DNA from 2 places in the Photobacterium sagamiensis genome. Region 2 is predicted to be linked to the other one. Evidence: riboswitches for the same ligand, from Rfam matches in the RefSeq annotation. Region 2 holds a riboswitch; the other holds the start of a gene.
What was found. Region 2 has a riboswitch for cobalamin ahead of L4D76_RS14310 (TonB-dependent receptor domain-containing protein). Riboswitches for the same ligand answer to the same signal wherever they lie in the genome.

Region 1: another riboswitch for cobalamin. It lies ahead of L4D76_RS21145 (DUF4198 domain-containing protein); the one in region 2 lies ahead of L4D76_RS14310 (TonB-dependent receptor domain-containing protein).

What each region holds. Positions count from the first base shown of each region.
Region 1 covers NZ_JAKJSP010000048.1:31,000-47,617, forward strand. The annotation lists gene L4D76_RS21100 (cobalamin biosynthesis protein) at 1-1,127, opposite strand, end outside; gene cobI (precorrin-2 C(20)-methyltransferase) at 1,124-1,918, opposite strand; gene cbiE (precorrin-6y C5,15-methyltransferase (decarboxylating) subunit CbiE) at 1,911-3,170, opposite strand; gene L4D76_RS21115 (precorrin-8X methylmutase) at 3,167-3,820, opposite strand; gene L4D76_RS21120 (cobalt-precorrin-5B (C(1))-methyltransferase) at 3,893-5,029, opposite strand; gene L4D76_RS21125 (energy-coupling factor ABC transporter ATP-binding protein) at 5,026-5,757, opposite strand; gene L4D76_RS21130 (energy-coupling factor transporter transmembrane component T family protein) at 5,754-6,551, opposite strand; gene L4D76_RS21135 (carboxypeptidase-like regulatory domain-containing protein) at 6,545-7,138, opposite strand; gene cbiM (cobalt transporter CbiM) at 7,156-7,755, opposite strand; gene L4D76_RS21145 (DUF4198 domain-containing protein) at 7,765-8,535, opposite strand; cobalamin riboswitch at 8,654-8,827, opposite strand; gene L4D76_RS21150 (nucleoside-specific channel-forming Tsx family protein) at 9,564-10,478, shown strand; gene L4D76_RS21155 (reductive dehalogenase) at 10,766-12,277, shown strand; gene L4D76_RS21160 (hypothetical protein) at 12,290-12,586, shown strand; gene L4D76_RS21165 (methyl-accepting chemotaxis protein) at 12,854-14,722, shown strand; gene torE (trimethylamine N-oxide reductase system protein TorE) at 15,269-15,442, shown strand; gene torC (pentaheme c-type cytochrome TorC) at 15,492-16,618, shown strand, end outside.
Region 2 covers NZ_JAKJSP010000027.1:86,755-103,372, forward strand. The annotation lists gene gspE (type II secretion system ATPase GspE) at 1-1,183, shown strand, start outside; gene gspF (type II secretion system inner membrane protein GspF) at 1,183-2,403, shown strand; gene gspG (type II secretion system major pseudopilin GspG) at 2,427-2,861, shown strand; gene gspH (type II secretion system minor pseudopilin GspH) at 2,880-3,461, shown strand; gene gspI (type II secretion system minor pseudopilin GspI) at 3,458-3,817, shown strand; gene gspJ (type II secretion system minor pseudopilin GspJ) at 3,804-4,478, shown strand; gene gspK (type II secretion system minor pseudopilin GspK) at 4,478-5,485, shown strand; gene gspL (type II secretion system protein GspL) at 5,454-6,728, shown strand; gene L4D76_RS14270 (type II secretion system protein M) at 6,725-7,201, shown strand; gene L4D76_RS14275 (type II secretion system protein N) at 7,204-7,962, shown strand; gene nudE (ADP compounds hydrolase NudE) at 8,080-8,631, shown strand; gene cysQ (3'(2'),5'-bisphosphate nucleotidase CysQ) at 8,641-9,474, shown strand; gene sthA (Si-specific NAD(P)(+) transhydrogenase) at 9,556-10,965, opposite strand; gene fabR (HTH-type transcriptional repressor FabR) at 11,311-11,943, shown strand; gene L4D76_RS14300 (YijD family membrane protein) at 11,967-12,341, shown strand; gene trmA (tRNA (uridine(54)-C5)-methyltransferase TrmA) at 12,436-13,542, opposite strand; cobalamin riboswitch at 13,691-13,914, shown strand; gene L4D76_RS14310 (TonB-dependent receptor domain-containing protein) at 13,952-15,784, shown strand; gene L4D76_RS14315 (Dph6-related ATP pyrophosphatase) at 15,833-16,495, shown strand; gene murI (glutamate racemase) at 16,584-16,618, shown strand, end outside.

The DNA of each region.
Region 1 (16,618 bases), on a different contig from region 2:
CCCAACCAGTTTTTCCAGTTGTGCTTCACCAGGGCTTCTTCTTTCTCAATACGACAACATGCCAGCGTCATATTGTAGCTACCTTTTTTGAACTTCCATTTCGCAACGGCCAGCTTGCTGGTCTGGCTCTGTTTCAATGCTGCCGCTTCAGCCACCGATGCCACACCGGTTACCTTCTCGACATAGGCCGAAGGATTCTCAATACCTGTCACGGTGCTAAGTTGCTCGGCTGAAAAGGTCACAAAAGGCCATTGCTGCTGTTGTGATAAATCAAGCAAAGCTTGTTCGTCCGCTTTTAAATCGATGCTGGCAATCGCTGTCACACTGTCAGGGGCAAGATTATACTCTGCCAAAAAAGCATCCACGCCAGCTTGTATAGTCGATAGCGGCGTATTGCGATCACAGCCAATACCGAGTACTAATGACTTAGGACGCCACAACACGGCTTTATGCTGCCAGGGCTGATAAAGGTCTGGTGTCGCCTGATCGCTGATTAATACCAGACCCTGCCACCCTTCGCTTTCAATATCAGCGAGTTCATGGTGACAACGAATATGTCTTGGCATCATGCGCTTATATGGCCACCAGTTCTTTTCGCCAGCCTGCTGAACGACCAATACCGGTTGATCGTTGACGACAGCCGCAGACACCGATGTGATCGCCGCTTCACACTTAGGATCCAGCGTCCAGCCAAACGGCGCGCCCATCATATCGACCGACAAGGTATTAGCAGCATCTGAGGCGGTTGTGACCACTGGCGTCGCTTTTAAAATCTGCGCAACACGGTGCGCCATGGTATTGGCTCCACCACGATGGCCGGATAATACGGGGATCGCGAACTGGCCCTGGTCGTCGACGCAAATCACCGCAGGATCATGGCGTTTATCTTGCAGTAACGGCGCGATAATACGACTGACAATACCGGTCGCGAAGATACAGATATGGCAATCGTAGTGGTGAAAATCCGGTGCGACGAATTGCGCTAACGGCAAAGTCAACGGTGCCGCGGAAGGGCAGTGTTCACGCCCAATCTCGGTGACAAATACATCCGCAAACGGCAATTCACGCTGCAAGCGCTGAGCCTGCTTCGCACCATTGAGGGTAATAGCATAAATTGCTATTTTCATGCGGTACCCGCACTGCTCAATGCCACATCATTGACCGGCACGTTTCCTCTCAAAATGCCGCGGCGGTTACGAATAGACAGCTGCACCATTGAGAAGTAGCGATGCCCTTCGGGAACATCGCGCAAATCTCGATAGATTTCTTGCTGCTCAGTTGTGGCATGAGAAACATATGTCGCACAATCGAGCAGGCCCATATCTTCAAGCATTGCCGTCAGTTCCGGGATCACCCGGCCCGCTTTAATCAGCATTATGGTGTCAAACTCATCCATAAGACGTGGCAGGCATTCCATACCATATGTTGCCGGCACCACGCAGAAACGCTCCTGACCATCTGCCAGCGGAATTTTGGTTTGTGACGGAATAGCCGTAATCGAGGTGATACCAGGGACAATTTCCGGGTCCAGCTCCGGCATGATGTCATTGAGCTCTTCCTGAATATATGCCCAGGTACTGAATACAGACGGATCACCTTCTGTCACAAATACCACCCGCTTGCCGGCAGCTACAAAATCTGCAATTTTCTGTGCCGCTCTACGCCATGCAGGTACATTCACCGACGCATCACGGGTCATAGGAAAATGCAGGAAGCAACACTCTGCAGTTAATTGATCCTCAGCAACAGCGCCCGTTACAATCTGCCATGCAAATGAATCGGCTTTACCTAAGTTTTTTTCCGGAATCGCAATCACGTCAGCTTCTCGCAACAAGCGTACTGCTTTTAGGGTAAGTAGCTCGCTGTCGCCGGTACCGACACCGATAGCAAAAAGTTGACCAGCAGATTGATTATTCATTGTTATTACCTTGTAGAGTCACGGACTTTTCAAATATAAAAAGATGGATAGGGTTTTCAGCTTGATAACGGGTGTAATGTGCTAACGGCACGCCCTGAGAAATTGCCGCTAGTTGTACTTTAGGGTTAAGTTGATGCTGCTTGCTCCATTGATGGATCTCGACAACCGAGTCAATGGTGACAGCCGTTGTAACAAGCACGCCTTCCTCAGACAGGCATTCCCAGCAATGCGACAGAATATCTGCCATCGCACCTCGGGTTCCCCCGACGAACACCGCATCAGGCGCGGGTAAATCTGCTAATGCTGCGGGCGCTTTACCTTTGACGAGGGTGACATTGTCGGTGCGATGAGCTGCGATATTGGCCTCGATGGCCGGATAACAAGCTTCATTGCATTCCATCGTGAACACCTGACCTTGCCAGCACTGCTTAGCCGCTTCGATCGCGATAGAGCCCGAGCCAGTACCGATATCCCACACGGTTGCGGCAGGACGAAGTTTCATTTCCGCCAGGGCTAAGTGGCGGATCGGTTGTTTGGTTATTAATCCCCGCTGCGGCATTCGCTTTTCAAACGCTTCATCATCGGCAAACTGTCCGAATTCACCCCAGAACTGACGGGCCGTACGTTTAGCAATAACCACATTTAGCGGGTCAAAAGCATCTCCGGCCAATTCGGCCAGTTCAGCAACAGTGTATTGCCTGATGCGCTCTTCCGGTGAGCCAAGCTGCTCGCAGACACTTAATTGCCAGGAGGTTTCTCCGTAATGCAATAAATGCCGGGCAATAGCCGGTGGGGTATTTTTACTGTCTGTCAGCAACGCAAAAAGATCGCCATGCTGCAACTGACAAACCAACCCGGTAATGCCTCGACCGTGCAATGACAGGCAACGCGCGTCCTGCCATGGCAATGCCAAACGAGCAAAAGCCAATTGCATGGAGGATGGTGATGGAATAAAGCACAACTCACGTCGATCAAGATGTTTTATCAAGGTACTGCCGATGCCATAGAACAGCGGATCACCAGAAGCGAGTATCACCACATCACCCTCTTCGCTCTCATCAATGATCTGATTAAGCCAAGGTCTGAAACCTTCGCTCATATCCAGCAAGCAGCCTTTAAATTGAGGAAACCAGCGTAATAGTCGAGGATGTCCGGCAAGTACCCGAGCTTGAGCAACAGCATTCACCGCACGGCTGGTTAAACTGGCGCAACCATCTTCTGGCACACCAACAATGGTAATGGCCGCTTTCATACCGACTCCGTGAGCAAGGCATGAATAGTAGAGACCACCAGCGGACTGCCACCTTTTCGACCAAGGCTGGCGATATAGGGTATGGTATTTTGTTCAGTCAAATCCTGCTTGGACTCTTCTGCTTTCACAAAACCAACCGGAATACCTACAATCAGCGCTGGCTTAGCCTCGTTTTCAGCAACCATTCGTAGCACTTCGTAGAGCGCCGTCGGGGCATTACCCACACCGACAATCGCACCATCTAATAGCCCCTGATCGCGAGCATGGCGCATAGCCCAGATTGCACGGGTTTCTCCCTCTCTTTTGGCAATCTCAATCACCTCAGGATCGCTGATAAAGCAATGCGCCCGATTGCCATAAACGGATAACCGCTGTTGGCTCAAACCACTTGTTATCATGGTGACATCGGTAATGATCGGTGCGCCCGCTTTCAGGGCTTCGATACCTGCCGTTGTGGCATCATCACTAAAGCGGAATAATTCTGCGAACTCAAAATCACCCGTGGTATGTATTGCACGGCGTACCACCGCCCACTGAGCCGGGGTAAGGCTATGGCCGCCATGGATCTGCTCGATTTCACGATCAATGATGTCAAAAGAGCCTTCTTCAATTTGGCGGCCTTGCTGGGTCATTTGCTGCATCTCTTTCATTGCGCAGTCCTTGTTCTAATTTATAGGGCACTTGGCTCACTCGATAAGTTGGGAGCTCACACAGTGTTTGAGCTAAGACGGATATTGAGCTAGCAGGCTGCCGTCAAAGTCGATTAAACGAAATTCAATCATGACCTTGTCTGCCACATAATCAGTGGCATGCCCGGCGGCATGGCAGCACAGATCCTGCAAATACTTATTAAAGGTGTGATGGTTGCGATCAGGGAAGTACTCGCTGACAAGGTTGAGCACATGACGCCCCGTATTGGCGTTGGCTATCTGCTCGCACAAGGTCTCATCAGCACCGTGCTGCGCAGCAATCTCAGCTAGTTGAGAGAAATTAATGGCATGGCCGGACACATGAGTCATCATATGGCCCGCAACCATTTTCCCCAGCTTGCCGATCATCGCAACCACCGTCACTTTCTCGACGTGGTAACGCTTGGCGGCGCGTAATCCCACCCCGACAAAATCACCGGCCTGAATAAACGCCATCGAATTAAGATGGGGCAACATTTCCATTGCTGAACGCTCTGAGCGGCTTCCCGTCGTAAGCACCACATGATTAAGCTGATTGGCACTGGCAACCTGAACCGACTGGCGGACCGAAGCAGAAAAAGCAGAGGTTGAATAAGGTTTTACGGTGCCGCGGGTACCAAGAATCGAAATACCGCCAATCAGCCCAAGTCGTTCACTAATGGTCTGTTTGGCGCATTCCTCTCCTTCCGGAGCTCGAATTTCCAGTTTCAGTCCCGGCTGAAGATGTTGCTCTGGCTTACACGCCAGCCATTCGGCCATTGCCATATCATGGATATTTTTACGCGGTACCGGGTTAATTGCCGCCATACCGACAGGCAGTTCTAGCCCCGGAAGCGTGACTTTTGCAACGCCTACGCCACCATCGAGATGAATGCCCGGCTCAGAATGCCATAACGCCATACATTGAATTTCGATACCGTGCGTGCAATCGGGATCATCACCGCCATCTTTGATCACACTTGCCAACACGCCTTCAGGTGTACGCTCAAGTCGGCATAGCTGAAAACTTGTCTGCTCTTTGTTAGGCAGGGTAATTGTCACTTGGTCGATCAGTTCTGCGGTCAATAAGCAGTGCACCGCTGCACGGCTGGCAGCGGCTGCGCAAGCCCCCGTTGTAAAACCAGAACGCAGTTCACCTCGGTGTTTTGATCGCTTAACTTGAGTGATCACGCGCCCTCCCCCAGCATTTCTGCTGATTGATTGACGTTTTTTGAACACTCAGCGAGAGTTGGCACTAGCGTCAGTTTCCCATCCTGAAGACAATACTCACGCTGAACTAACTGCGCGCGAAGCCGGGCGTCATGACTGATCAAAATCAGGGGCAATTGGCACTGCTGCAGGATCTCAACCAGACGTATTTGGTTCGCCTGATCCAAATCATTGGTCGGTTCATCAAGGATCAGTACCTCAGGATCCATGGCTAAAACGGTGGCTAGTGCCACTAAACGTTTCTGCCCTCCGGATAGCTGGTAGCTGACACGTTCAGCCAGATCGCTGATACCAAGCTGATTGAGCGTGGCCATCGCTTTTTTTCGCGCTTTACAGGCGCTGAGGCCTTGGTTCAACGGGCCAAAACTGACATCATCAATCACGGTCGGACAAAACAACTGATCATCAGGATCCTGAAAGACCAGACCAATACGGGAACGGTGCCGTCGAAACATCGTTTCGTTAAGACGATTGCCTTTATAACAACTGTCACCAAACAGCCGAACATCACCACGCTCCGCAGGAAGCAGCCCCATCATCAGTAACAACAAGGTACTTTTGCCGCATCCGTTGCTCCCGGTTATTGCGACACGCTCACCGGCTGAGAGAGTGAAATCAAGCTGATCGGCACAACACTGCCCGTTGGGGCGAGAATAACTCACCTGATCCAACGCAATTAATTCAGTCATAACCACTCCTGTACACCGATAGTGATTGCCAGCCAATTTGCAACAATCGTCAGGTGGAAAATAATCGCGACCACAATCAAATAGCCGCCAATAAACCGTTTATCATCTCCGGACAATGCCGCGGTGTGTTCGGTCGGGAAACGGCCATTGAAGCCACGACACTTCATTGCCAGCCAGATCCGATCAGCACGATCCATTGCCCGCACCAGCATCATGCCAAACAGGTAGCCGTAACTGCGCCATGTATGCAGTGAGTTATTGGGACAGAAACCGCGCGCTTTCATCGCACAACGCAAACGCGTAAATTCCTGTTGCATCACGCTGATGTAACGAATGCTTAATTGCATCATCAACACCAACTTATGCGGCATTTTCAGCTCGGCAAGCGCACGACTCAAGGTCAGCGCATTCAACCCGGCACACTGCGCCATTAATACAATGACGATAATGTTTGCTTTGAGCAGAATCATCGCAGCTAGCGTGATCCCTGCATGACTCGCAACAACACCACCAACAGTAAACGCGACCTCTCCCGGCTCAGTAAATGGAAGCAGGATGACGGTTAGCACAATGAAACCATCAACCGCAGCAAGGCGTTTCAATCCCGCGATCATAGTAATAGCGCTACGTTGCCATAGATGAATGGCCAGCAGCCCATAACCCAGCAAGGGAAGCCAATACTCACTGAATACCACCGCACAGGCGATCGCCAGTGCCAGCAATAAACGCAACCTTGGCGCGATGTTTACCGGATGCGCTGGTATCACCGTTGTCGCAAGCAATGCATCTAGCATTTGCGGCGCGACCGGAAGAGAACAAACAGCCCGAACAAACCAAAGATATAACCCATTCCTCCCAGAATATCGTGTACTCTGACCTTCGATTCGTACTGATCGAGTTCTTCACGCAGCGGACGAATCGCTCTGGCAATCGCCTGCTCTAACTGGGCGGGGGTAAGCGAGCTTGCTGCGGGTTGCACTGATGCCTCAGTTCCCGTAGCCACCATCGCTGTCACGGCCACATCTTCAGGGGTAAATTCTGTTGCTGAAACGCTATAGGTTGTAACATGCCCTTGCCCTGCATCGGCTCGAACCAAGTAATCGCGTGCAGCCATTACCTCAAAGCGGAACTGTCCCTCTTCATTACTCTGTGTGGTTGCAACAATTGCTTGATCCGCCACCAACTCAATCGTCGAGCCAGCGGCTCCTTGGCCTCCAGAAAAATAAACTTCTCCTTCTATCGCCTTGCCATCAACCCAGGCAAATACTTTCATTCGGTGGGCATACGCATTACCAGAGCACACCGCGATCAGACCCAAGCTCAATATAATCAAACCAAAAGAATGCGTAATCGAGCGGCAGACTTTATAAAAATTAGCCATGATGGTTTCCTTTTACATCACAGAGAAGAAGATATTGCGGCAGTAGGACGAACCTTACATAGCAACTTATAAGCGAAAGCAGAAACAACACCTTCCATTAAGGCAACAGGCAAATGTCCAAACATCACCAGCTTGGCACTGGTAATAAAACCATCACCAGACAGGGCAAGCGACAATGCCACAAACAGAGCGGTCAGTAGTACTGCACCAAAACCGGCAACAAAACCAACGGCCACCGCAGGCAAACGGCGCAGCCAGGGTTTTAAAATAAGACCAACAATAATGGCCGGCAGCGCGATATTGAGGCAATTGATACCAAGCACAACAATGCCGCCGAAGCCAAAAAAGACCGCCTGGAAAATCAAGCCGATCAGCACAACCGGAAACGCAGCCCATCCAAGCAATAAACCAATCAAACCATTAAAAATCAGGTGGACACTCGAAGGGCCAAGCGGAATATGGATCAGCGATGCCACAAAAAAACAAGCTGCAAGTACCGCTGCCTGTGGCAGTTTTTCATCCGATAAACTGCGCAAACCCCACGCCGTACCAATCACCGTAGTAATAATCCCTACGGTTAAAACAGGGGTAGCCAGCACGCCATCAACAATATGCATTTCATACTCCTAGTTAATGTCTTGAACTTGTACCCACATCACACCGGCACGTTCGTGAGGATACTCTTTACCATCAACGGTGATTGGCTGCTCATCTTCTACCAGTGCCGCCATTCCCCACCAGCCCTGCTTTGGCAAAGCGATTGAAAATTCACCTAATGAGTTGGTAACAACCTGCTGTGTTAAATACGCATCACTTGGCACTTGCATGCCCTGTTTGTTGTAGTACTCAACTTCAACGCCAACGTCTGCTGCCGGTTCGTTATTAACCAATACGCGACCGGTAAAAACGCTGTTGGTCCACAATGCATAAGGACGAGTCAGTGGCATAATTTCAACCGGGGTATTTAGCTGAGGTTGCCAGTCACCTCCTGCTGCAAATGCATCGACCACCACTTTGGCAAACTGCGATATCGCCACATTTTCAGTTTCATCAATGTAAGGCTTTTGGTTGGCATAAAATGTATAGGTGCCGGGACGACGTAAGGGGAATGACAGCGCCCAACCCGTTGAGTTGCCGTATTTTTCCTGGGTTAACTTAGTCGTTAAGTCAGTTTTTTTATTATTGAGCACATAACCAACCACCTCTGGCCTGACAATATCCATTGTCGGTCCCATCGACATAGGGTGGGTGAAGTAAACCGGAAAGTGGAGCGCCCTGTTGTCACCGACATCGACAACTTGCTGCTCAGGAAATAACGTCAAGAAATGGGCTTGTGCCGCGAAGGAAGTGAGAGTCGCCGAGAATATTAAAGAAAGAAGAATAATGTTTCGTTTCATACCTGATACACATAATTAGTTAATTAAATTGTGCGCTAGATATAGGAGTAAGAGAACGGTTGATAGCAATAAAATGCATATTATCGACCCTTCATCACTGAGTAAACCCGCCCAGTATCTAAAGCGTATTTTGATAGCAGGTTTCCTGACTTGCGAATAAAACACATTACCCTCCTTCCCGAAATAATCAGTGGTTTTAGGTAATGCTCATCGCTCACAGTTGCGGGTACAGTCCAGGTTTTTAACCTGATTCCCTCTTAGCCGTTAAGGCACTATCGTTGAAGCCCTATTATTTAAGCACTATCAATAAGATTGATTCTTGATTCAAATCAATAACACTTAACTGGAATAACAAACTTAATTAATCGGTACAGGCGATAATGATTAATATTGCAACCTGCAATACAATCCCGTCAAAAAACCAATCACCTATTAAAATATATCTAACAGTATTAATAAATGTCGAAGGCATTTATTGTTATTCAGTTAAACCAATTAACTATAATAAATTATGCTTCACTTTTTATGGGCCTTCATTATTTCTAAGAACTACAGTAAAGAAACCATTATCATATGTTTTACGTATCAATCACTTTCAAATGCAACGAGGTATCTAATAATTTAACTTTTGGTTTCTTCTATTATTCAGTGAAACATCTTCATTCAACAATCCAAGTTCTGGGTACTATTTTAACCGTTCAAACCTGAATTTCTAGTGAATATATGAATAGGTATATAACAATCCTGACATGAGTCAGAATTTAAAAACCTTTATATGAATAGATACATAACAGTCTTGTTATAAATAAAATAGGGTACATCACAAAAAGTGAAAGCTTATTATTACGACTATATTTATTTCATAGTAATTCACAAAGATTCTCTTTATGATCTCTAAAAAACAACAAGAACAACAATAAAACGATAAGAGTTGGAATATATACAATTCCTTATATCTTAGGGCGTTTGCTTTAAGTGTTTGTAATACAACCAAACCTCCAATTACATAATTATTAGAAATTACCAATATGATTAGCTATTTGAAAAACACCAAAAACAGAACCATCCCTCCCCCCTCAATAACAACAGGAGTCGTTGCGCTCATTTCAAGTTTCGCCCTGGCAGGAAATGCTGCAGGGTTTGAATTTGATAAAGACGGAGACAACCTTGTCGGCTACAAAGGTACAGTCGTCGAGATAAGAGGCGGCTATTTTATTCCGACCAATAGTGCAGATCTGGATGAACCTGCGATGAGCTTTACCCATCCAGAAACAGGAGAAGTGACTGAAACGGAGTTGATTGACGATACCTTTATTTACAGCATTTTTACTGATAATCAATTTACCTGGGGAAGTGTCGATCTCCGCTACGGCAGCGGGCTTAAGGATGGCGCCAACAGGGATGGCCAACTTTTTCGCAGCAGCATCTATATCAACACACCATGGCAAGTGTTAAAGCTCTATGGCAACTATGCCCATCAATATTTTGTCAACGGCCGTCATGAATCACACATTCGCTATGGTATTGGTTTGGGCGCTCCGATCCTCAATGGTCAGCTTCTGAAAGGATATTTGGCAAAACGTTATACCGATGTCACATCAGGTGGTCATCAGCTTTTTGAGGGCGATAACGGCTATGTTCTGGGCCTGAAAACTGACTATAAGTTCAATAAAAACTGGGCATATCACTTTATTGGTGAATATGCCTGGGACAAGAAATTTACGGAAGTTACGCAGGAAGCCTACCCTGGCCCCTCATTTCTTCCTATTTATGATTTATCCGCTGAAAACCTGAGGAAAACGTCATACAAGATGAGTCACTCTATCACCTATCGGGTAACGGATGGCTTCGATGTAGGTGTGGAATATCTGCTTATGAAAGGCGAAGGGATCCTCTTAAAAAATCCTGGTTCATTTGGTGCCTTCATTCAATACGCTTTCTGAGGGTATTGAGCTGAAAACATTCCAACTAAAGTCAGGTGTTCGACTGAACAAATGGGATAAACCCGTTATTAAAACTGCGAAATATTCAGGACTTAGGTATTTATCTTATTAGAGGAGGTTATGAACGGCTACCAATGGGATTAATTGAAGCCTGCAGAGAAATAACTGAGTCTTTTTTTTGAAAAAAAAGCATAAATACCTATTTTCCACCCAACACAAAGTTAAGTTGAATATGATGACCTAAAATATCATATGACACTAGATTCATTTATAGAGGCTATGAAACGATGAGTGAATTAGATAAAAAACAAGGCAGTGAAGCACAAGACCTTGAAGAATCAAAAGGTAAAACTTCAGCACCGGACTTGAATGATACACTCGAAGATCCGAATCGCAGAAAGCTGTTCAAACGTGCGGCTGTCGGTGGTGGTGTGGCACTACTTGGTGGTTCATTGGCTTATGGTGCAGGCCGGCAATCCCTGCAAGGTAAAATAACAGAAAACTACCCGGAAATTGACGAAACTATATTTAAACCGAAAGATCAACGTGACACGGTTCTGACTTTTGTGTCCAGCAAAGCGCTGAACGACAAACACCCGGAACGTAATGCTGATTACAACCGCTTGCAAAATAAAGAATTGAATTTCCTGACCGGCTTCAAGGATATGTACAGTAAGCCTTGGGATAACAGCAGACCCGGTTATACCCAATTAGATCGTGCACTGCAAAAAGCAGGCTGGGAGCCACTGAATTTATCGGGCAATCGCCTATCTGCCAATTTACAACCCAACACCCCATTTCACAGTTGGGATCAATCAGACGTTGAGAAAGAACAGTTTCAGTTTGCGACTAAAAAGCAGGCCAGTGATGCACTTCGAAGTGCAGCCCGCGTATTTGGCGCAGTTAAATGCGGCATAGCCAAACGTGATAAGCGCTGGGATTATGATCCACTGTACGATATCAAAACGGATACAGAACTTTCCTGGGAGAACGATTTTCCTTTCGAGCCCAAAACCGTCATTGTTATGCTCGCATCAATGGACTATGACTGTATGGCCACCGCTCCTGCCTGGACTGCAGATGCCACCGCATCTGATGGGTATTCGCAAATGAGCGTTAAAGCAACGCAAATGGCGAAGTTCCTCAAAGGGCTCGGTTACCAGGCCGTCGCGGCAGGTAATGATCTTGGCAGCAGTGTGCCATATGCAATTATGGCAGGCCTCGGTGAAGGCGGAAGAAACGGCGCATTGATCACTCCTGGGCTAGGCCCGCGTGTTCGTATCATGAAAGTTTATACCGACTTTGAGTTTGTAGAATATGATCAACCTCGTAGCTGGGGGATCACTGAATTCTGCCTCAGTTGCGGTAAATGTGCAGAGGCATGCCCAAGTAAAGCGCTTCCATTACCTTCTGCTAAAAACGGCGGTTACGGTTTTGAACCCTCTTACGAGTTTAGTGACGAGCCGGGTTATACGTGGAACAACCATCACGGCATTAAGAAGTTCTACAGCGATGCTAAGAAGTGCTACAACTTCTGGGTAGAGAATGGCAGTGGGTGTGCAGCGTGTATTGCGAGTTGTACCTTTAACGAACCCGATTTCTGGCACCACTGGTTTATTATGGCAATCAACCCGTATATGCCTAAATTTCTCCATTCCGCAATGGCACAAGCACATCCCGCGTTTGGTTACGGACATACCAACGATCCGGAAAGAGTTGAGAAGTTCTGGAAGACGGGCGAAGGGATGCGAACCAATATTAGCCTGAAAAATAATATCGGCACATCGAATAAGAGTTAACGGAGGATCACAATGGAACTAATGCAATGGTTTTTTATGGGCGTGCTGTTCACGTTGAGTGTAATTGCGCTGGCATGGCTTTCGGTCAAAGTGTCGCTTAAGTGGTATGTCTGGACCGGCATGATCACTGGCGTTCTTTTAATATTATTCGGCCTCGGATGGGCCGGGGCTTCGTTCCTGGAAGGGATTGCCCAGTCAGGTGCGATGAGCTTGATACTTTTCAGTGGTTCTGGTGTGATTATGATGATTCTGATCTGGCGCCACATGATCGCGCCTGAGTTTGTCAAACAGAGCCATCCCAAAAACTAAACATAATAGCTAAAAATACGCTCTTAAAAGCAGATCTTAACTGATCTGCTTTTTTTATTACACAACACATAAGCACCATGTCGCACATCCGCTTAAAATGGATGTTTTCACACTTTTACAAGCTATTACACAACAAACACTTATACAATAAAGTCATGCCATGCTCACATATTTTCAATACTTCCCTTCAGGAATCATCCCACATGCCGATAAAATGATCGGTAACACATAAAAAGATGCTTTTACATGCGTTAAGGGAATAACCTAATGAAATTTAGCCATAAAGTTGTAGCGACCTCCTCATCTATTCTACTAGTTGCACTGTCATTACTGTCTGCCAATCAATATTTTAATATCAAAGGGGAAATTGAAACGCTTGTGACGAAAAGTGTTGATGAAATAGTGTCTGGAATTAGCAATACCGTTAACTCAGAATTAAACAGTCGAAAGGCGCTTGCCCGTTATGCCGCCAGCATGGTCGAAGAGGATTTGTCACTTAATAACATCGAATCGGTGATCAGCCAACCCACGATTAAAAATACCTTTTTGCTGACAGGGTTCGGCTTTGAAAGTGATGGTTCTTATACCAGTAATGATCCGAATTGGAACCCGGGTGCATCATGGGATCCAAGAAGTCGCCCTTGGTATAAAGATACCAAAAATGCCCGGGATCTTATCATTACTGCCCCCTATGCAGACTCTGTTACTAACGAGATTTTAGTATCAATCGCGACGCCGATCATGCAAGCAAGTCAGTTCAAAGGCGCCATCTTTTTTGACGTCAGCCTGGCGGGCATGGCTGAAACAGTGAACAAGGTATCGCTATTTGATGCTGGTTACCTATTTTTAGTCTCAGATAACGGCACTGTCATTGCTCATCCTGATACCAAAATGAACGGCCAGCCAATGTCTGCATTCTTAAGCGGGATCTCTATTTCAAATTCTATCCAAACCACTGAACTAGACGGGGCTCTGATTGATGTCTCTTTTGCCAAAATTGAAGGACAGAGCTGGTTTATTGGCGTTGTGCTTGATAAGAGCATCGCTTATGCCGCTGTTGATGAGCTAAAAACCAATTCCATTGTGTATTCACTGATCGCGCTAGTACTGGGTATCATTGCACTGTTGCTACTGATCAAAGTGTTAATGCGCCCTCTTCAAGCACTTAACGCCGCTATTCAGGATGTGGCTTCCGGCCAGGGCGACCTGACCCAACGTCTTGAGACCAATACTGATGAAGAGTTTGCTGAATTAGCGCGAGGGTTCAATGCCTTCACTGAAAAACTCCAAAACCTGATCATTCAAACCAAAGGTCTCAGCCAGGATATAATGAAAGGTACCGAGCAAACGGCTGCTGGTGCCAAACATTCCGCTGAAGCCATGTCGATACAACTGGAAGAGTTAGAACAGCTGGCGACCGCGATGAATGAGATGGCCTCGACATCTTCTGATGTAGCAGGCAATGCGCAAGGTGCAGCTGCTGCCGCACAAGAAGCGGATAGCGCAGTGATCGATGGCAGCAATATTGTTTCGCACACCTCAACCGCGATTTCTGACCTGTCCGTTCAAATCGACCAGGCTGTCGATGTGGTTAAACAGCTTGAACATGCCACAAGTAATATTGAAACCATCTTAAAAGTGATTAACGAGATTGCCGACCAAACCAACCTGCTTGCGCTTAATGCGGCCATTGAAGCAGCACGTGCAGGTGATTCTGGTCGAGGCTTCGCTGTGGTTGCCGATGAAGTTCGTACCCTGGCTCAGCGTACTCAGCAATCGACCACAGAAATTCGCCAGATGATCGAGCAACTGCAATCAGGGGCAAGTTCTGCCGTGACGGTGATGGGACAAAGTAAAGAAACAGCAAGTAGTACAGTGATCAAAGCGCATGAAGCTGACGAAGCACTGGAGCGTATCCGTATTGCGATCCAGCAGATTAGTGATATGAATATGCAAATCGCCTCTGCCGCTGAAGAACAAAGCCTTGTTGCCGAAGAGATAAACAGTAATACAATTAAGATTAAAGATCTTTCGGTGCAAGTTGCTGACGCTGCAGGTAGCAGCAACGATGCGATGGAAACCCAAATTAATACTGTACGGGAACAAGATAGCATCATGAATAAGTTTATCGTCTGATTAAACTTGTTCTCTATTATAAAAAAGGCCGATACTCGGCCTTTTTTATCACTCAAATAACTGAATCCGGATAACTCAATAAGCTTCACTACACGACTAACAATAAACACAATTATATATTTGGTAATTATCTTATCCTTCCGCAACGAGAAACCTTTACAACAAACCTTATTCACTACCAATATGCACATTAACGCACTAAATCTGCGCACTTAATATCATTGCATTATTAATCGAGGTTATATTGACACGGAAACATTACAATCTTAGATCAAATTTAACTCCAACCTAACAATCGCTTATTTATACATTTCTTCATATTTGCCCTTATTTTTATTTATTAGATCGCTAGCTATTAATACTAAATAGTAACTCATTCATATATTTGTATGGGGTCAAAAACTTAGCAAATATAAGGTTTAATACTTAAGTACTAATTGAATACCACTGAATGACTATTCTATGATCTCTTTATAGATAGATTTGTTAAATACAAAACAACTTAAAGATTCTATTTAGACATAAATAAAAATAGCAGGTGGTATTATGAGTAGTGTTACGAATCAAGAAAGCGGGGAAAAGCGCTCAAGGGAGTGGCAATCCTTTCTTTTCATAACCGTTTTCCTCTTCCCAATCCTCAGCGTAATGGCTGTGGGCGGGTACGGTTTTATTGTCTGGATGATGCAGATCTTTCTCTTAGGTCCTCCTGGTCATGGTTAATCAAAAAACCACGTTGGATTTACTGAAATAATTTTAGAGAGAACAGGTCATGAAATCATTTATAAACAAAGTCTGGGTATCAGTATCTCGCCCAAGTCTACACATTAGCCTGGGTGTACTAACCTTAGGCGGCTTCATCGCCGGTGTTATCTTCTGGGGAGGATTTAATACCGCGTTAGAAGCAACAAATACCGAAGAGTTTTGTATTAGCTGTCATAGCATGGAAAACAACGTGTATCAGGAACTGCAAGAAACGGTTCACTGGAAAAATAATTCTGGTGTTCGTGCAACTTGTCCTGACTGTCACGTCCCCCATGACTGGACTGCAAAAATCGCCCGTAAAATGCAGGCAAGTAAAGAAGTTTTCGCCCAAGTATTTGGTGTCATTGACACTCGTGAAAAGTTTGAAGAAAAACGAATTACGCTTGCACAACACGAATGGGATCGCTTTTCTGCCAACAAATCTCTTGAATGTAAAAACTGTCATGACTACGACAGCATGAATTTCGAGAAGATGAAACCAACGGCCCGTATCCAGATGAAACAAGCGGCTGAACGTGATCAAAGCTGCCTGGATTGCCACAAGGGTATCGCCCATAACCTTCCTCATAACATGGACAGCACTGGCGGCATGATCGCTCAACTTGAGCAGCTAGCGTCAAGTACCAAGTACGAAAAAGGCCAGGACTACGTCAGCGTTCGTCACCTTCCGATGTATGAAGACAAAGCCATGGCAACTGAAGCTGGTTTGCTGAACCCTGCATCGAGTGTCAAAGTGGTTGATGAAGCCGGTGATGCTATTTTGGTAGAAGTCGCAGGCTGGCGTAAAGTGAAAGGCTTTGGCCGTGTGATCCAGGAAGACTTCGGTATGAACATCCCTGTCGGCTCTTTACTCAAAGAAACGGCACAAAACGATGCCCTGATCGAGAAGTTTGAAATCAAAGAAGATGAACTGACCGGTCTTCCTTGGCAGCGTATTAATACCAAGCTGTGGATGAAGAAAGAAGCGCTGCTTGCTGATGTTCAGCCTGTCTGGGAACAAGCGAAGCAGTCTTATCAGACCAACTGTTCAGTGTGTCACACTCAGCCAGCTGAAGATCACTTCGATGCTAACACCTGGCCAGGTATGTTCAACGGTATGATGGCCTTTGTGAACTTCGACACCGACAGCAAAGC
Region 2 (16,618 bases):
AACCGAAGACTTGCTGGAATCAGAAGATGATGCACCGATCATTAAATTGATCAATGCCATGCTGGCTGAGGCTATCAAAGAAGCGGCTTCTGATATCCATATCGAAACCTTTGAAAAAATGCTGTCGATCCGTTTCCGGGTTGATGGTGTATTGAGGGAAGTGTTGCAGCCGAGCCGTAAGCTGGCCCCCTTGCTGGTATCGCGTATTAAGGTGATGGCCCGTCTTGACATTGCTGAAAAGCGTGTGCCGCAAGATGGTCGTATCTCACTGCGTATCGGTGGCCGGGCGGTGGATGTCCGTGTCTCAACCATGCCGTCGTCACACGGCGAGCGTGTGGTACTGCGTTTGCTCGATAAAAATGCAACCCGCCTTGATTTGCATAGTCTGGGGATGACAGCTGAGAACCATAAAACCTTCCGTCATATTATTCAGCGTCCACACGGTATTATCCTGGTTACCGGTCCGACCGGTTCCGGTAAATCCACCACCCTGTATGCGGGTTTGCAAGAGCTGAATAGTCAGGAAAGTAATATCTTAACGGTTGAGGATCCGATCGAGTTTGATATCAATGGTATTGGTCAGACTCAGGTTAACGCCAAAGTCGATATGACCTTCGCCAGAGGTTTGCGTGCTATTTTGCGTCAGGATCCGGATGTCGTGATGGTCGGTGAAATTCGAGATTTGGAAACGGCTTCTATAGCGGTTCAGGCCTCACTGACCGGGCACATGGTAATGTCGACCTTGCACACCAATACCGCGATCGGTGCGATCACCCGTTTACGCGATATGGGGATTGAACCTTTTCTTGTATCTTCTTCTTTGCTTGGGGTGTTGGCTCAGCGTCTGGTGCGTACCTTATGCACTGAATGTCGTCAGCCCTATGAAGCTGATGCCGAGCAGAAAAAGCTGTTCCAGCTGGGTGAGAATGATCCACTCACTTTATACCGTGCAGTGGGTTGTGAGCATTGCAATAACAAAGGCTATCGTGGCCGTACCGGTATTCATGAACTGTTATTGATCGATGACACAGTGCAGGAGCTGATCCACGCTGAAGCGGGTGAGCAGGCGATTGAAAAAGTCATTCGACAATACACGCCAAGTATCCGTGATGACGGCTTGCTCAAGGTCGAAAAAGGTATCACTACCCTTGAAGAAGTGATGCGAGTGACCAAGGAGGGCTAATGGCAGCATTCGAATACAAAGCGCTTGATGCTAAAGGTCGCCAGAAAAAGGGCGTACTGGAAGGGGATAATGCCCGTCAGGTACGTCAGCAACTGCGCGAACAAGGTTTCGTACCGGTAGAAGTGGTACAAACTCAGGGCCGAGAGAAAAAGCAGGCCGGTACCGGTTTTCAGTTTCGTCGTGGTATTAGCGCGAATGAACTGTCATTGATCACCCGTCAGCTGGCGACGCTTGTTCAGGCTGGCATGCCTCTGGAAGAATGTATAAAAGCCGTCGCAGAGCAAAGTGAAAAGCCGCGGCTGAAAAATATGTTGCTGGCGGTGCGTTCTCGGGTGGTTGAAGGATATACCCTGTCAGACAGCATGGCGGAGTATTCCCATGTGTTTGATCAGCTATTTCGTGCCATGGTGGCGGCGGGTGAAAAATCAGGTCACTTAGAGACCGTGCTCAATCGCCTGGCGGATTATACTGAAAACCGCCAGCAGATGCGCAGCAAGCTACAGCAGGCGATGATCTATCCGACCATGCTGACTCTGGTGGCTGTTTTGGTGGTGGCGTTTTTGCTGGCAACTGTGGTGCCTAAGATTGTTGATCAGTTTGTCCAGATGGGGCAGCAATTACCAATGGTTACCGAAATCCTGCTGGCAGCCAGTAACTTTGTGCAGAATTGGGGCATAGTGATCGTGATAGTCATTGTTTCGATTATCGCACTGATTAAAAGCGCGCTGAAAAAGCCTGACTTTAGAATGAGATGGGATCGCTGGGTATTACGGATACCGGTGATTGGTAAAGTGGCCCGCGGGCTGAATACCTCACGTTTTGCCCGTACCCTGTCAATTTGTACTTCCAGTGCCATTCCGTTACTGGATGGGATGAAAGTTGCCTCTGATGTAATGACCAATACCTGGGTCAATAAGCAAATTTTAGAAGCGGCAGATAAAGTGCGTGAAGGCTCGAGTCTTCGTGTCTCTTTAGATAAAACCAAACTGTTCCCGCCAATGATGCTGCACATGATCGCCAGTGGTGAACGCAGCGGTGAGTTGGAGCAGATGTTAACCCGAGCGGCTGATAATCAGGATCGGGATTTTGAATCTCAGGTCAATATGGCGCTGGGTATTTTTGAACCACTATTGATTGTATTTATGGCAGGCATTGTCATGTTTATCGTGATTGCCACCTTAATGCCGATCATTGCCTTAAATGACATGGTAGGCATGTAGTTTTTCCTTTGGAGGTTTTTTCAATGCAACGCAAACAACGCGGCTTTACGCTGCTAGAAGTCATGGTCGTTATTGTTATCTTAGGTGTGTTGGCGAGCTTAGTCGTGCCAAACCTGTTGAGAAACAAAGAAAAAGCCGATCAGCAAAAAGTCGTCACTGACATCAGTGCACTAGAGCAGTCTCTGGATATGTATAAGCTGGATAACAGCGTTTACCCGTCAACTGATCAGGGGTTGGATGCACTGGTGTCGAAGCCATCATCAACGCCTGAACCTCGTAATTATCCTAACGGTGGTTACATCAAACGTCTGCCTAAAGACCCTTGGGGTTATGAATATAACTATGTCATACCCGGAGAGCATGGTGCGATAGATATCTTCAGCCTGGGGGCCGATGGCCAAGAAGGCGGTGAGGATGTTAATACCGATATTGGTAACTGGAACATGCTGGACTTCTAAGTCCAGGATTAAATAACCATGAATAAACGTGCAGCGGGTTTTACTTTAATTGAGATTTTGTTGGTACTGGTGCTGCTGGCAACCAGTGCTGTGGCCGTTATTATGACACTGCCGGAAAGCAAAGAAGACAAGGTAAAAGAAGAGGCTGCACGTTTTCATCACCTGGTTCAGTTACTGGGTGAAGATGCCCTGCTCAATGGCGTTGATTACGGGATCCGTATTGAGCGCCATAGTTATCAGTTTCTTGAGCTAACCAGTAAAGACTGGCAGCCGATCGCCCAGTCCCGTTTTTTCACTGACGTTGAAGTCGGCGACGATATCGACTTGAGAGTCGAAATGGGTGGCTATTCCTGGCAAGACAAAGATCGTCTATTCAAACCAGGCTCTCTGTTCGATGAAGACTTGTTTGCTGAACAAACTGATAAAGACAAGATTAAACCGCCGCAAATTGTGGTGATGGCCAGTGGTGAATACACCCCGTTTACCCTGGCATTTGAAGTGGATGGTGTAAACCAGTTCTGGCGTATCCAGGCTGATGAATTGGGACAGCTCTTTTTACTCCGCCCTAGTGACGAGCTAAAAACAGGGAAAACACGATGAAGCGTAATCGCGGGATGACCCTGTTAGAAGTGCTGGTGGCTTTGGCGGTGTTTGCCACGGCGGCGCTCAGTGTTATGAAAGCGGTAAGTCAGCATTTAAACACTCTGGGCTACTTAGAGCAGAAAACCTTTGCCGTTATGGTGGCAGATAACGAGTTGGCGAAGATCCGCCTGTCGGGACAGATCCCTGCTTCTGAGAAGCGCGGCAAGTCTGAGCTGGCCGGACGCGAATGGTACTGGAGCATTAAAAATACTAAAACGGCAGACGGTTTTTTAAGAGCGCTGGATGCCACGGTGGCAACGGATGCTGAGAGGAAACAAACGGTGGTCACGGTCAGAACTTATGTTGCGAATTAATAGCCGCCGTCCCTTGAACCGACGTACTGGTACGCAGCAAGGGGGCTTTACCTTATTAGAAGTCTTGGTGGCCATTGCGGTATTCGCCATGCTGAGCTTGTCGGCCTATCAGGTACTGAGCGGGGTACAACTGAGTGATCAGCTGTCTCGTGAACATAATGAACGACTGAAGTCGATTCAACGAGCCATGGTTATGATGGATAACGATTTCCGTCAGATCGTGGCGCGCAGGGTGCGCAATCAGGGTGAAGAACCTTCAGAGAAGCTGTTGCTGTCAGGTGAGTACCTGCTTGATTCAGAAAGCCAGGGCATCATATTTACTCGTGCCGGCTGGCAGAACCCGCAGCAGATGTTTCCGCGGGGTGAAAATGTCCGGGTTGGTTATCGGATCATAGAAGACAGACTGGAGCGGATGTGGTTCCGCTACCCTGATACGGTGGTGGGTACAGAGCCTTTAATACGCGAAACCTTAGCGGATGTTACCCAGCTCTCTTTCCGTTATTACAGCGAAAAAAAATGGGTCGATGAGTGGTCGAAAGACGCCGCGTTACCTGAAGGCATTATGGTCAAAATGACCCTGGCTGATTTTGGCGACATTGAGCGCGTTTACCTGTTACCGGTATCAGGGCTCAGTACGGTTGGGCAGGAGGACAACAGTTAATGAAACAACAAAAAGGCGTTGCGCTGATCGTTGTCTTGTTGCTATTAGCCTTGATGACTCTGCTCGCTGTACAAATGACCGAACGATTACATATTAACTTCTACCGGGTTGAGAACCAGGTGCTGAATCAGCAGGCTTACTGGTATGCCCAGGGAATGGAAGAGCTGGCAAAGGTGGCGATTAAGCAAGGTATCGATGACAGTGATACCGTTAACCTGAGCCAGGCATGGGCAACCAAAGGGCAACGTTACCCTTTAGATAACGGTGAAGCGATTGGCGACATTGTTGATCGCCAGGCCTGTTTTAACCTCAATGCATTAAGTGGTGTAAAACCAGAAGCGGATCGAACCAAGAAGCCGTTTTTAGTGAGCTATCTGCAATCACTGCTGGAAGAGGTTGGCGTCGAGAGCTATGAGGCTGAAGTCGTTGCAGATTCCAGCTGGGAATTCGTCGATCCGGATGATGTCGTACAGTCGTCGTTTGGTGCTGAAGACAGCACTTATGAAGGTTTTCTCCCGCCTTATTTACCCCCGAATGACTGGCTGGCAGATGTCAGTGAGTTTCGCGCCATAAATGGTGTCACCGGCCAGATTTACAATAAAGCCAAGCACCTGCTTTGTGCACTGCCAAGCGCAGATATGGTGCTGAACGTGAATACCATTGATGAGAAGCAGGCCGCCCTGCTAGTGGGTTTATTTACCCCGGCGTTATCATTATCAGATGCCGAGACGTTAATTGCTGCTCGTCCCTATGATGGCTGGCAAAGTGTTGATGATTTTAAGAACGAGCCGACGATCAGCCGGATTGATGCCGCAACCATAAAGCGTGCTGAAAGTCACTTGGCGGTGAGCAGCAATTATTTTCAATTAGATACAGAAGTATTGGTCGATCGAGCCAGGCTTAGGTTAGTTGCATTACTTAAACGTGATGCTCAAGAAGAGGTGACAGTGATTCGTCGCCGTTATGGAGGGATCAGTGAGCGAATTTCTGACAATAAGGCTAAGTAGCCGGCGTGAACAGCCGGTGCAATGGCTGGTCTGGTCGCCACAGCAAAACGAAGTCATTGCATCAGGCCAGTTGGCCGATATGACGCAATTGAATGAATTGGCTGAGTATGCGGCGCAGCGTCCGGTTATTGCGCTTGTTCCTGCCAGTGAGCTGCTGTTAACTCAGGTTGTTATTCCTGCCGGCAGCGGGCGTCAGTTGGCAGCAGTTTTACCCTACCTGTTAGAAGAAGAGCTGGCACAGGATGTTGATTCACTGCATGTGCATCTGATAAAGCGTCAAGGTGATATTGCCAATGTCGCTATTATCGAACACAAAAAAATTGAGCAATGGCTGAGTGAGTTAGCCCAGGCGGGCATGGAAGTGAAAAAGCTGGTGCCAGACTGTTTGTGTCTGCCACTATACGGTGATGGTTATAGTGCTGCTGAACTTGAGCGGCAATGGTTGGTCCGTCAGTCTGAAGCTGAGGGTATTTGTGCGGAGCCGTCATGGCTGGCTAGCTGGTTGCTGGCACAAAAAGCGCCGATTGCTACCGATGTCGTTGAGAGCGAAGAGCAAGAGACTGAGGAAGAGGCAGGAGCTGAAGAAGCAGACGGTTCCCCGGTATTAACCATTCATCACTTTACGCCGGCACCAGAGAATATGCCGGGTAAATGGCAACCTGAACCCCCTGAGCTGGTCATGCAGTTGCTCGCAGAAGGTGCTGAAAGCAGTAAAGTTAACCTGTTGTCCGGGCCATATAAACCACAATCGGCATGGCGAAAACATCTGAAACCATGGCGTAAGGTGGCGATTGCTGCGGGATTGGTATTGACGACTGTCGTCGTTGAACACTTTGTGTCAGTGCAAAGGCTGGAACTGCAGGCGCAGGCTTATCGGGCTGAAAGCGAGCGTATTTTCCGTCAGGTGTTACCTGAATTTAAACGTATTCCTTCACAAAGTTACCTTAAAAACCAGATGAACAGTGCGATCGCCCGTCTTGGTGGCGGTGGCAGTGATCAGGGGTTACTACCGTGGCTGCTGCAACTTAAACCGGTGCTGAGTAAGGTGCCGCAAATGACGATTCTGAATATGAAGTATGATCAGAATCGTGGTGAATTACGTCTTCAGGCAAGTGCCGCAGAATTTCAGCATTTCGAGCAACTGCGCACCTTACTGGCGAAGGAATTTGAGGTGGAGCAAGGCCAGTTGAATAAAGAAGGAAATCAGGTTAATGGTGCCGTGGTATTAAGGAGAAAATCATGAACGCGTGGTGGAAAGCCTTAAGTCTGCGCGAGCAACGTCTGGTGTTGGGTGGTGCCGGTGCATTAGTTCTTGCGGTTATTTACTGGGGATTGTGGCAGCCATTGGCGAACCGGGCAGAAATGGCACAAACACGTATTCAGGCTGAGCGTCAGTTACTTAGCTGGGTGGAAGGAAAAGCCGAGCAGATAGTCCGCCTGAAAGGTGCATCCGGCTCGGCAGTGGCAGTTAGCAATAAAGGTCTTAACCAGGTTGTTAATGAAACCACTAACCGTTTCCGTATTGAGCTTATTCGTATGCAGCCTCGCAGCGAGGCAGTACAAGTGTGGGTTAAACCTTTATCATTTAATACATTAGTCAACTGGCTCTCTTTTTTACGCGAAGAGCATGGTATCGAAGCGCAGTTTCTGGATGTTTCTAAAACAGATGCAAATGGTATGGTCGAAGTGAACCGCCTACAGCTTGGGCGAGGATAAACGTGAAGTTTAAATTAGCATTAGGTACCACCTTTGGTGCCGTCTTAATCGGTAGCTTAATTGCCCATGTTCCGGCCAGCTGGTTATGGCAGCAGATGCCGCCAGTTAAAGGATTAATGGTTGCGGGGATCAGTGGTACGCCCTGGCAGGGAGTGGCATCACAAGTCAGATGGCAAGAGCAGAATCTGGGGCGAGTGCAGTGGGACATGAGCCTGGCTGCTCTGCTGACAGGTAAAGCTTCATTTGCCGTGCGTTTCGGGAAGGGCAGCGATCTGGCGTTCGATGGTCGGGGGACGGTGGGTTACGGCACATCCGGTGCATTTGCGGAAAATTTACTGGTATCGGTACCGGCTCAGAATATCCTGAAATATGCTCGTGCACCTATTCCGGCAACGGTGACAGGTAATCTTGAACTGACCGTTCGTGATTATCAGTATCAGGCTCCTTATTGTTCCGCGTTAGATGGCTCACTGGCGTGGACATCCGCCAATATTCGTTCTCCCCTGGGCGAGATCAATCCCGGCCCTGTTATTGCGGATCTGGGCTGCGAACAAGGTCAACTGACAGCGCAGGCAAGCCAATCTTCAGCAGATATATCCAGCGACTGGCAAGCATCGTTAGCGGTCAACCAGAGCTACAGCTTAAATGGCTGGTTTAAGCCCGGCGCTGAATTTCCGCCTCAATTAGGCCAGCAATTAAAGTGGTTAGGTAACCCCGATAGTAAAGGACGTTACAAAATAGCCTATAGCGGGCGCTTATAATAATCGTACCGAGATCGGCTGACATTTTAACAAGGTTAAAGGTTTCCAAAGAAATTACTTTATTTCACCCGGCTATTGCCCTTAAATAGCCATACTATGGTGATACAGGAAAACGGCATGGCGGCTGGCAAAAACAAACCCGAAATCTTATCGACCGAAGTTGTGGCCCAATCACAACTGTTTAAAATCGAGTCTCTTGGCTTACGTTTTTCCAATGGCGTTGAACGTACTTATGAGCGGATGAAACCCAGCAATCATCATGCTGTGTTGGTCGTGCCTGTTACTGCTGACGGTGATTTGTTGCTGATCAGAGAATATTCTGCAGGGACTGATCGCTATGAGCTTGGCTTCCCCAAAGGCCTGATCGATGCCGGAGAGAGCGCTGAGCAGGCAGCCAATCGGGAGCTGAAAGAAGAAATTGGCTTTGGTGCGAAACAATTACAGCTTCTTAAGGAAGTGGTCCTGGCTCCTTCTTATTTTTCCAGCCGGATGACCTTGTTCTTAGCACAAGATTTGTATTCGGAGCAGCTGGAAGGTGATGAACCGGAGCCATTAGAAATTGTTCGCTGGCCTGTCAATCAGGGCGAAGAGCTGATCAGCCATCTCGACTTTGCTGAAGCCCGAAGTATCACGGCACTTTTCCTCGCGTTAAAGCAACTTTCAAACTAGGAGCGAGTTATGGAGTTATCGAATCTTTTACCATCGGTGATTGATATTGCTCGTGAGTCTGGGCAAGTGATCCTCGATATTTACCAGTGTGGCCAGTTTGAAAAGGAAATTAAACAAGATAATACGCCTGTGACCAGCGCTGATTTAGCGGCACATAAACTGGTGGTGGCGCGATTAACTGAACTGACTCCTGATATTCCGGTGTTATCAGAAGAAGATGCAGAAGTACCCCTGTCAGAGCGCAGTCAATGGCAGCGTTACTGGCTGGTGGATCCGCTGGATGGCACCCAGGAATTTATTGCTGGTAGCGGTGATTTCGCGACGATCATTGCTTTAGTCGAAGGTAACACGCCAATTATGGGCGTAGTATATGCGCCGGTTTCTGGTGTGGTTTATTATGCTTACCGCAGTCAAGGCGCCTGGAAGATCACCCCCGAAGGTGAAACGGTACGTATCGCGACGCATACGCATGAGTTGCCAACACAATCGATAGCGGTTGCGATCAGCCGTCGCCAGGATGTTCGGACGATTACGGAACGTCTTGATCCTTCATTGAATTATGAGTTGGTCCCATTGGGATCGGCCGCGTTGAAATCGTGCCTGGTAGCAGAAGGCGCGGTAGACTGTTATTTACGCTTAGGCCCAACCGGTGAGTGGGATACTGCGGCGACGCAATGCATTGTTGAAGAAGCGGGCGGGCGTATTCTCAATACGCATCTTGATCCCCTGTCATACAATGAGCGTGACACGCTGGAAAACCCTAATTTTATTGCCTTAGGGGATATATCGCTTCCTTGGGCGACGATTTTGACGCCAGATAATCGCTTGCTGGATGAGAAGTGATTGCTTAGATAAGTGTTAAACCACGATTGAACGAAAACGGAGCCTGCTGGCTCCGTTTTTATTTGGCTAAAACCCAAACCGTCAAAACAAGCGGTTTAATCCATTCAGTGCCGCAACACGGTAGGCTTCAGCCATTGTCGGATAGTTAAAGGTGGTATTGACAAAGTAATCGATCGTATTGCCTTCACCCTTTTGCTCCATGATCGCCTGGCCGATATGGATGATCTCCGCAGCACGTTCGCCAAAGCAGTGGATCCCCAAGATCTCTTTGGTTTCACGATGGAACAGGATCTTCAGGCTTCCCACATCGGTACCGGCGATTTGAGCGCGGGCGAGATGTTTGAACTGCGAACGGCCGACTTCGTAAGGGACTTTTTCTGCCGTCAGCTGTTGCTCGGTTTTACCGACGGAGCTGATTTCCGGGATGGTATAAATGCCGGTCGGAATATGATCGATCAGGCTGCCTTGTGCCTCTCCGGTGGTAATGGCTTGTGCTACAAAACGCCCCTGATCATAGGCCGCACTGGCAAGGCTCGGGTAACCAATCACATCACCTACTGCATAGATATGATCAACCTCGGTGCAGTAGTTTTTATTGACTGCGAGCTGGCCTCGGGAATCTGGGGTCAGACCGACGGTAGCCAGGTTCAGCTTATCGGTATTACCGGTTCGGCCATTGGCATACAGCAGGCAATCAGCACGCATTTTTTTACCTGATTCAAGATGCAGTATGACGCCATCTTCAGTTCCTTCAATTGTCTTGAAGGTCTCTCCATTGCGAATCATCGCACCGCTGTTCCACAAATGGTATGACAGCGAATCGGAAATCTCGTTATCTAAAAACTCCAGCAAGCGATCGCGGGTATTGATCAGATCGACTTTAACCCCTAAGCCACGGAAAATAGAAGCATACTCACTGCCAATGACACCTGCGCCATAAATAATAATATGGCGAGGATCATGCTGGAGCTGCAAGATAGAATCACTATCGTAAATACGCGGGTGATTGAAATTCACACCATCCGGGCGATATGGTCGAGAGCCGGTTGCAATGACGAATTTATCGGCACTGTAAGTCTCAGTACTGCCGTCACGATTTTTGACCCGGACGGTGTGACTATCAATAAAACGGGCCTCACCAAAGATGATGCTGCATTGGTTGCGATCGTAAAACCCTTGGCGCATTCGGGTTTGTTTGTTTATCACAACCTGAGCATGGCCTAAGATTTGACTAAACGTACTATGCAAGCTGGAATTATTTTTGCAATACAGTGGGTTCTGGTTGTATTCAATGATACGGCTGACAGCATGACGTAATGCTTTGGATGGAATTGTGCCCCAGTGGGTGCACCCGCCGCCAACACTTTCTTCCCGCTCGATAATCGCAACATTCAATCCGGCTTTGGTAAGCCCCATGGCCGCCCCTTCTCCACCTGGCCCGCTGCCAATAATGATGGCATCAAAGTGGAGTGATTTTTTATTCTTCGTCATTGGTTGGCCTTTTATTATCATCAGTGCAACATTACCATAGCTACAGTTTAACTTTTTCCCGTGTTTGGTAGAATCAGAGGTACGCGATAGCTAGGTGATGATCACGTTGTTCACTGGAAATTGAGTGAAAATTCGCCACTGGCAAGCTTATTACGCTGTTTCAGGCTTTAATTCTCTGGTGAGTGACTTTGTGAGCCGGTAGTTAAAATTCACAATTACTGCTTTGATTCAGCTTCTATCAGGATTTACTATGCTCTGATGGATATGGAAAATGGCGATTCACGCTGAAGCGATAGATAAAACAGCGTATAGTTGCAAAAAAGATCATAGAGAAGCAGTAGATTCATGGGGATCAGGGCTCAACAAAAAGAAAAAACCCGCCGCTCACTTATCGATGCTGCATTTAGTCAGTTAAGTGCAGATCGCAGTTTTTCCAGCCTCAGCTTACGTGAAGTTGCACGTGAAGCTGGTATTGCACCGACATCTTTTTATCGCCATTTTAAAGATATGGATGAATTAGGGCTGACTATGGTGGATGAAGGTGGTTTGATCCTCCGTCAGCTCATGCGACAGGCGCGACAGCGCATTGCTGAAGAAGGCAGCGTAATTCGTACTTCTGTTGAAACATTTATGGAATTCATTGAAAGCAGCCCGAACGTCTTCAGGTTGTTATTGCGTGAACGTTCCGGTACATCGACGGCGTTTCGTGCCGCAGTTGCCCGTGAGATCCAGCACTTTGTTGCCGAGTTGAGCGAGTATCTGGAAGCCAAAACGGGCGTTACTTATGAAGAGGCCTACATTCAGGCTGAGGCATCAGTGACGCTGGTATTCAGTTCCGGGGCGGATGCGCTGGATCTTGACACTCATGCTCGTGCTGAGCATGCTGAAAGATTGATATTGCAATTAAGAATGATTGCTAAAGGTGCCTATTGGTACCGTAAAGAGCGTGAGCGTCGTGAGCTCAGGCAGAAACTATAACCTTATTGTGTTGGTGGAAGGATATGGACAAGGAACAAGTAAAATCGGAACGTAAGACATTGATTCTTTCTTTGTTAGCGGGCTTATGTGGTAATGCAACGTTAGCCGTATTTACGTCTAGCCATGTGGCATTTTCAGTCTTCCCTATTATCGCATTTGGTATGGCAGTGTACTGCCTGTATCAAGAGTACCTGAGTAAGCCGCTGGCTGAAGGGACACCGGCAATTGCATTCGCCTGTTTTCTGGTAGGTGGATTTGCTTATTCAGCCTTCTTACGTGCTCAACTGCCAGATATGGGGTCAAACTTCCTGCCGCTTATGATTGCCCTGGCTCTGTTGTTCTGGGTGGCTTACAAAATGGGTATTATGAATAAATCAGAGAAGTCAAAGGAAGCATAATTTTCTGATTTCATATAAAAAAGGCGCTATTAAGCGCCTTTTTTGTTGCCTTGATTTACGGCTAAATCAGCTTGTAGGCAAACGCTGCCAGGTATTACTTACGTTCAAGAAATACACCGGCTTCCATATGATGGGTATACGGGAACTGATCGAATAGCGAAAAACGGGTAATACGGTGAGTCTGAGATAAAATATCCAGATTCTCTTTTAATGTATCAGGGTTACATGAGATATACATGATGCGCTCATATCCCTGCACCATACGACAAGTGCCTTCATCCATGCCAGAGCGTGGTGGATCAACAAAAATAGTATTGCAGTTATAGCTTTGCAGATCGACGTTCTGATCTTTTAAGCGGCGGAATTCACGTTTACCTTCCATCGCATCGGTAAAGTCTTCTGCAGACATTCGGATAATTTGTACATTCTCAATATCATTCACGGCGATATTGTACTGCGCTGAATCTACCGATGGTTTGGCAAGCTCTGTTGCCAGAACACGATCGAAATTCTTAGCCAGTGCTAAAGAGAAATTACCGTTACCACAATAGAGTTCCAGCAAATCACCTTCACTGTCCTGAGTACAATCAACCGCCCATTCCAGCATCTTCTGGGCGACTTCGCCATTTGGCTGGGTAAAGCTGTTTTCGACTTGCTTGTAGGTCAGGCTCTGATCAAAGACATTCAGCTTCTCAATCACAAAATCACGATCGATGATGATTTTCATCTTACGGGCGCGGCCAATGATATTCAGGTTAAAGCCTTCATCATTAAGACGCTGTTTCAGTGCTTTTGCTTCTGCTTCCCATGCTTCATCTAACTGGCGGTGATAGAGCAGCGATACCAGAATTTCACCGCTAAGCGTTGAGAGGAAATCCACCTGGAATAGTTTATGACGTAGCGTATGACTTGGCTTCAGTGCTTCAATAAGCAGTGGCATTAAATCGTTGATCAAACGACTTGCTGCAGGGAACTGATCAACACGATATTTTTCACGTGTTTCCTGGTTGAACATGACGTAGTAGAGATCTTCGCCTTCATGCCATACTCGGAACTCTGCGCGCATACGGTAATGCTCGGCAGGAGAGGCGAACACCTCAAGCTCGGGAGTTTCAAAATCTTCAAAGATGTTTTGAATACGCTCTGCTTTTTCATCCAGTTGCTGTTGATAATCAGCGGTGTTAATTGCTGTGGATGCCATTAGTGTGCCTCAAACTGCTCAAAATAAGAGCGCAGATTCTATTGTATTGGTGACCGATGTCCAGTGTTGTCCCTGATAAAAGTGTAGTTGGAACCAATTATTGATCAGCAATCGCAAACAAAAGCTGGACATGAAGCACATTGATAACTAGCATTTGCGGTGCGCTGGTTTGCTAAATATAGCCAGGGAACACGGTGAGATTCCGTGACTGACGCGCAGCGGTAATAGAGAACGAAAGCACACGGACGTAAGTTCCAAACACTGCTTCTTAGCATTGCGCAATGCAATCAACCGGAAGTGGGAAGTTGTGCCTTAGGTGGTTGTTCAACCATGCTCTTAAGTCCGAAGACCGTCCAGCGTATCAAGCAATAATTGCTGAGCAATAAACGCGACTTAAGGTATCCCCAAAATGAAAAAAACGCTTCTAGCAGTGGCATTAGCACCGCTGTGCCTTCAATCTTATGCTTTTGCAGCAGAAACTTCTCCTGATGAAGTCATGGTGGTTACGGCTAACCGCTTTGAACAGCCAGTCAAAAATGTTATCGCCCCAATTTCGATCGTGACTAAAGAAGAGATCGATGCCATTCAGGCGAAATCTCTGGCTGAAGTATTACGTCGTCTTCCTGGTGTGCAAGTTGTTTCGGCTGGTTATGGCCAATCAACAGAAGTCTATGTTCGTGGTACGAGCTCTCGACACTTATTGGTGATGATCAATGGTGTGCGGATTGGCAGTGCCACTCTGGGAAGTGCTGATTTCAGTCAGATCCCGCTAACGGGGATTGAACGTATTGAGTTTATTCGTGGCTCTCGTGCGGCACTGTATGGTTCCGATGCTATCGGCGGTGTTCTGAATATTATTACTGCTTATCAGCCTGGAGAAACAGTGGCTGAACTGACTGTTGGTGGTGGTAGCGATGGTTATTACCAGGCAGGAGGTTCTGTTGCTGGGGGAATTGGTGATTCTGGCTGGGGGAAAGTGGCACTGAAAAGTGAAGGTGGAGATGGTTTCTCTGCTCGAAAAGAACCGTTTGAGCAAGATGATGATGGTTTTGAGAATAAGAACATTGTCGCCGAGATTGGGACGCATGTTGGCAATAACTGGAAGCTAAGCCTGCAAGGTTATTATCATGATGGTGATAGTGACTATGACAGTAATGATTTCTCCGGCAATATCATTCCGAACTCACAAACAGAGAATTCACTTTATAATGTTGCGGCTAAAGCGGGTTACTCAAAATCTGACTTGATCAGTGAGTTAACGATTGCGCAGAATCAGGATGAGGCACGTGACTATAGCGATATCAGCGACGGCGATACGATCAAAACAGATCGTACAGTTATTAACTGGCAAAACCATTATCAGTTAAATAACGCAGTTGAGTTCGGCGGCGGTGTTGAGTGGTATCGAGACTCTGTTTCGAGTACCGGTACAAACTATGCTGAGGACGAACGTGATAACGTTGCGCTTTACCTGACCTCGATTTACCGGGTCAATGATTGGCAGGTTGAAGGTAGTGTGCGTACCGATGATAACGATAGTTATGGTACCAATAATACCTGGCAACTCGCAGCGGCTTATAACATCACGTCAGAATTGCAGTTATCTGCTAACGCAGGAACCGGTTTTAAAGCGCCAACATTTAATGATCTCTACTGGCCTGGTGCCGGTAACCCGGACTTAGAGCCTGAAGAGTCAAAGAACTATGAAGTTTCTCTAACTGGCGCTCATCAGATTTTGGATTGGCGGGCAACAGCTTATCAGTCAGATATTGATAAGTTAATTGCATGGGCACCTGAAGATGCAAGTGATCCATTTAGTAACTGGATCCCAATGAATGTGAATGAAGCTGAAATTAAAGGGCTTGAATTAACGGCAGGTTTTGCCACAGGTCTGCTGTACCATGATCTGAGCTACGACTACCTGGATACTGAAGACAAAAAGACAAACAAACAGTTGGCGCGTCGTTCAGAACACAGCGCCAAATGGAATGTTTCCTATCTGGCGGAACAGTGGCAGCTCGATGTCAGTGCCTTGTATAAAGGTAAGAGCTATGACGATGTAGCAAATACGAAAGAGCTTGATGCTTATACTCTAGTAGATGTCGCGGCGAGTTATTTTGTTACTGATAACCTGGCTGTTCGTGGACGAATTGCGAACCTGTTTGATGAAGATTATGTAGCAAAAGATACTTACAATGTTCAGGAGCGTAGCTACTACGCCACAATGACATACCAGTTCTAATCAACTAAGAGAAGGCCACCATCAGGTGGCTTTCTTTATTGAGGCGTTATGAATCCAATCAAAGTTATTGTCAGCTGGTCTTCCGGCAAAGACTCCACGTTAACCCTCATAAAACTGCTCAATGACCCAGCCTACGAGGTGGTTGGTTTATATACCACTTATCTTGAAGATGAAGTGCCTTTCCAGGCAACACCGATTGAGGTGGTTAAGCAGCAAGCCCGGCTAACAGGATTACCGTTAGTCACTATTGTGCTACCCGAAGTATTTCCCGCCAATGACGTTTACCAGTCGTTAGTTATTGAAGGATTAAAAACAAGCGGGTTAGAGGTGGAAGCCGTCGCGTTTGGCGATATGTTCTGTAACGGCATTGCCGATTACCGTCGTAGCTATATTGAACCCGCAGGCTGGCAATGTGTATTTCCATTACTCGGGCGGGACAGCAAAGAGCTGGCGCAAGAGATCATTGAGTGCGGGATCAAAACGCTGGTGACAACAATTGATACCAGTCAACTTGATGGCTGTTACTGTGGCGAGTGGTATACGGCTGAATTTATTGCGGGTTTACCTGATGGTGTTGATCCCTGCGGTGAAGAAGGTGAATTTCATACCCTGGTAGTGAAAGCACCGTGCTTTTCCGGTGAGCTGGCTATCTGCAAGACGGAATGTGAGCGACAGGAAAGGTTCCATTATCAGAGATACCAGTTACTCTAATAATCACCTCATTATCAGGAGATGTTTTTTATCTGGTGCAGAACGCAGTATGATAAGCGCCCTGATAATAACTTCTGGTCTGTGGTGAATAGTGAAAAGAGTACTTGTTTTTGATTCTGGTGT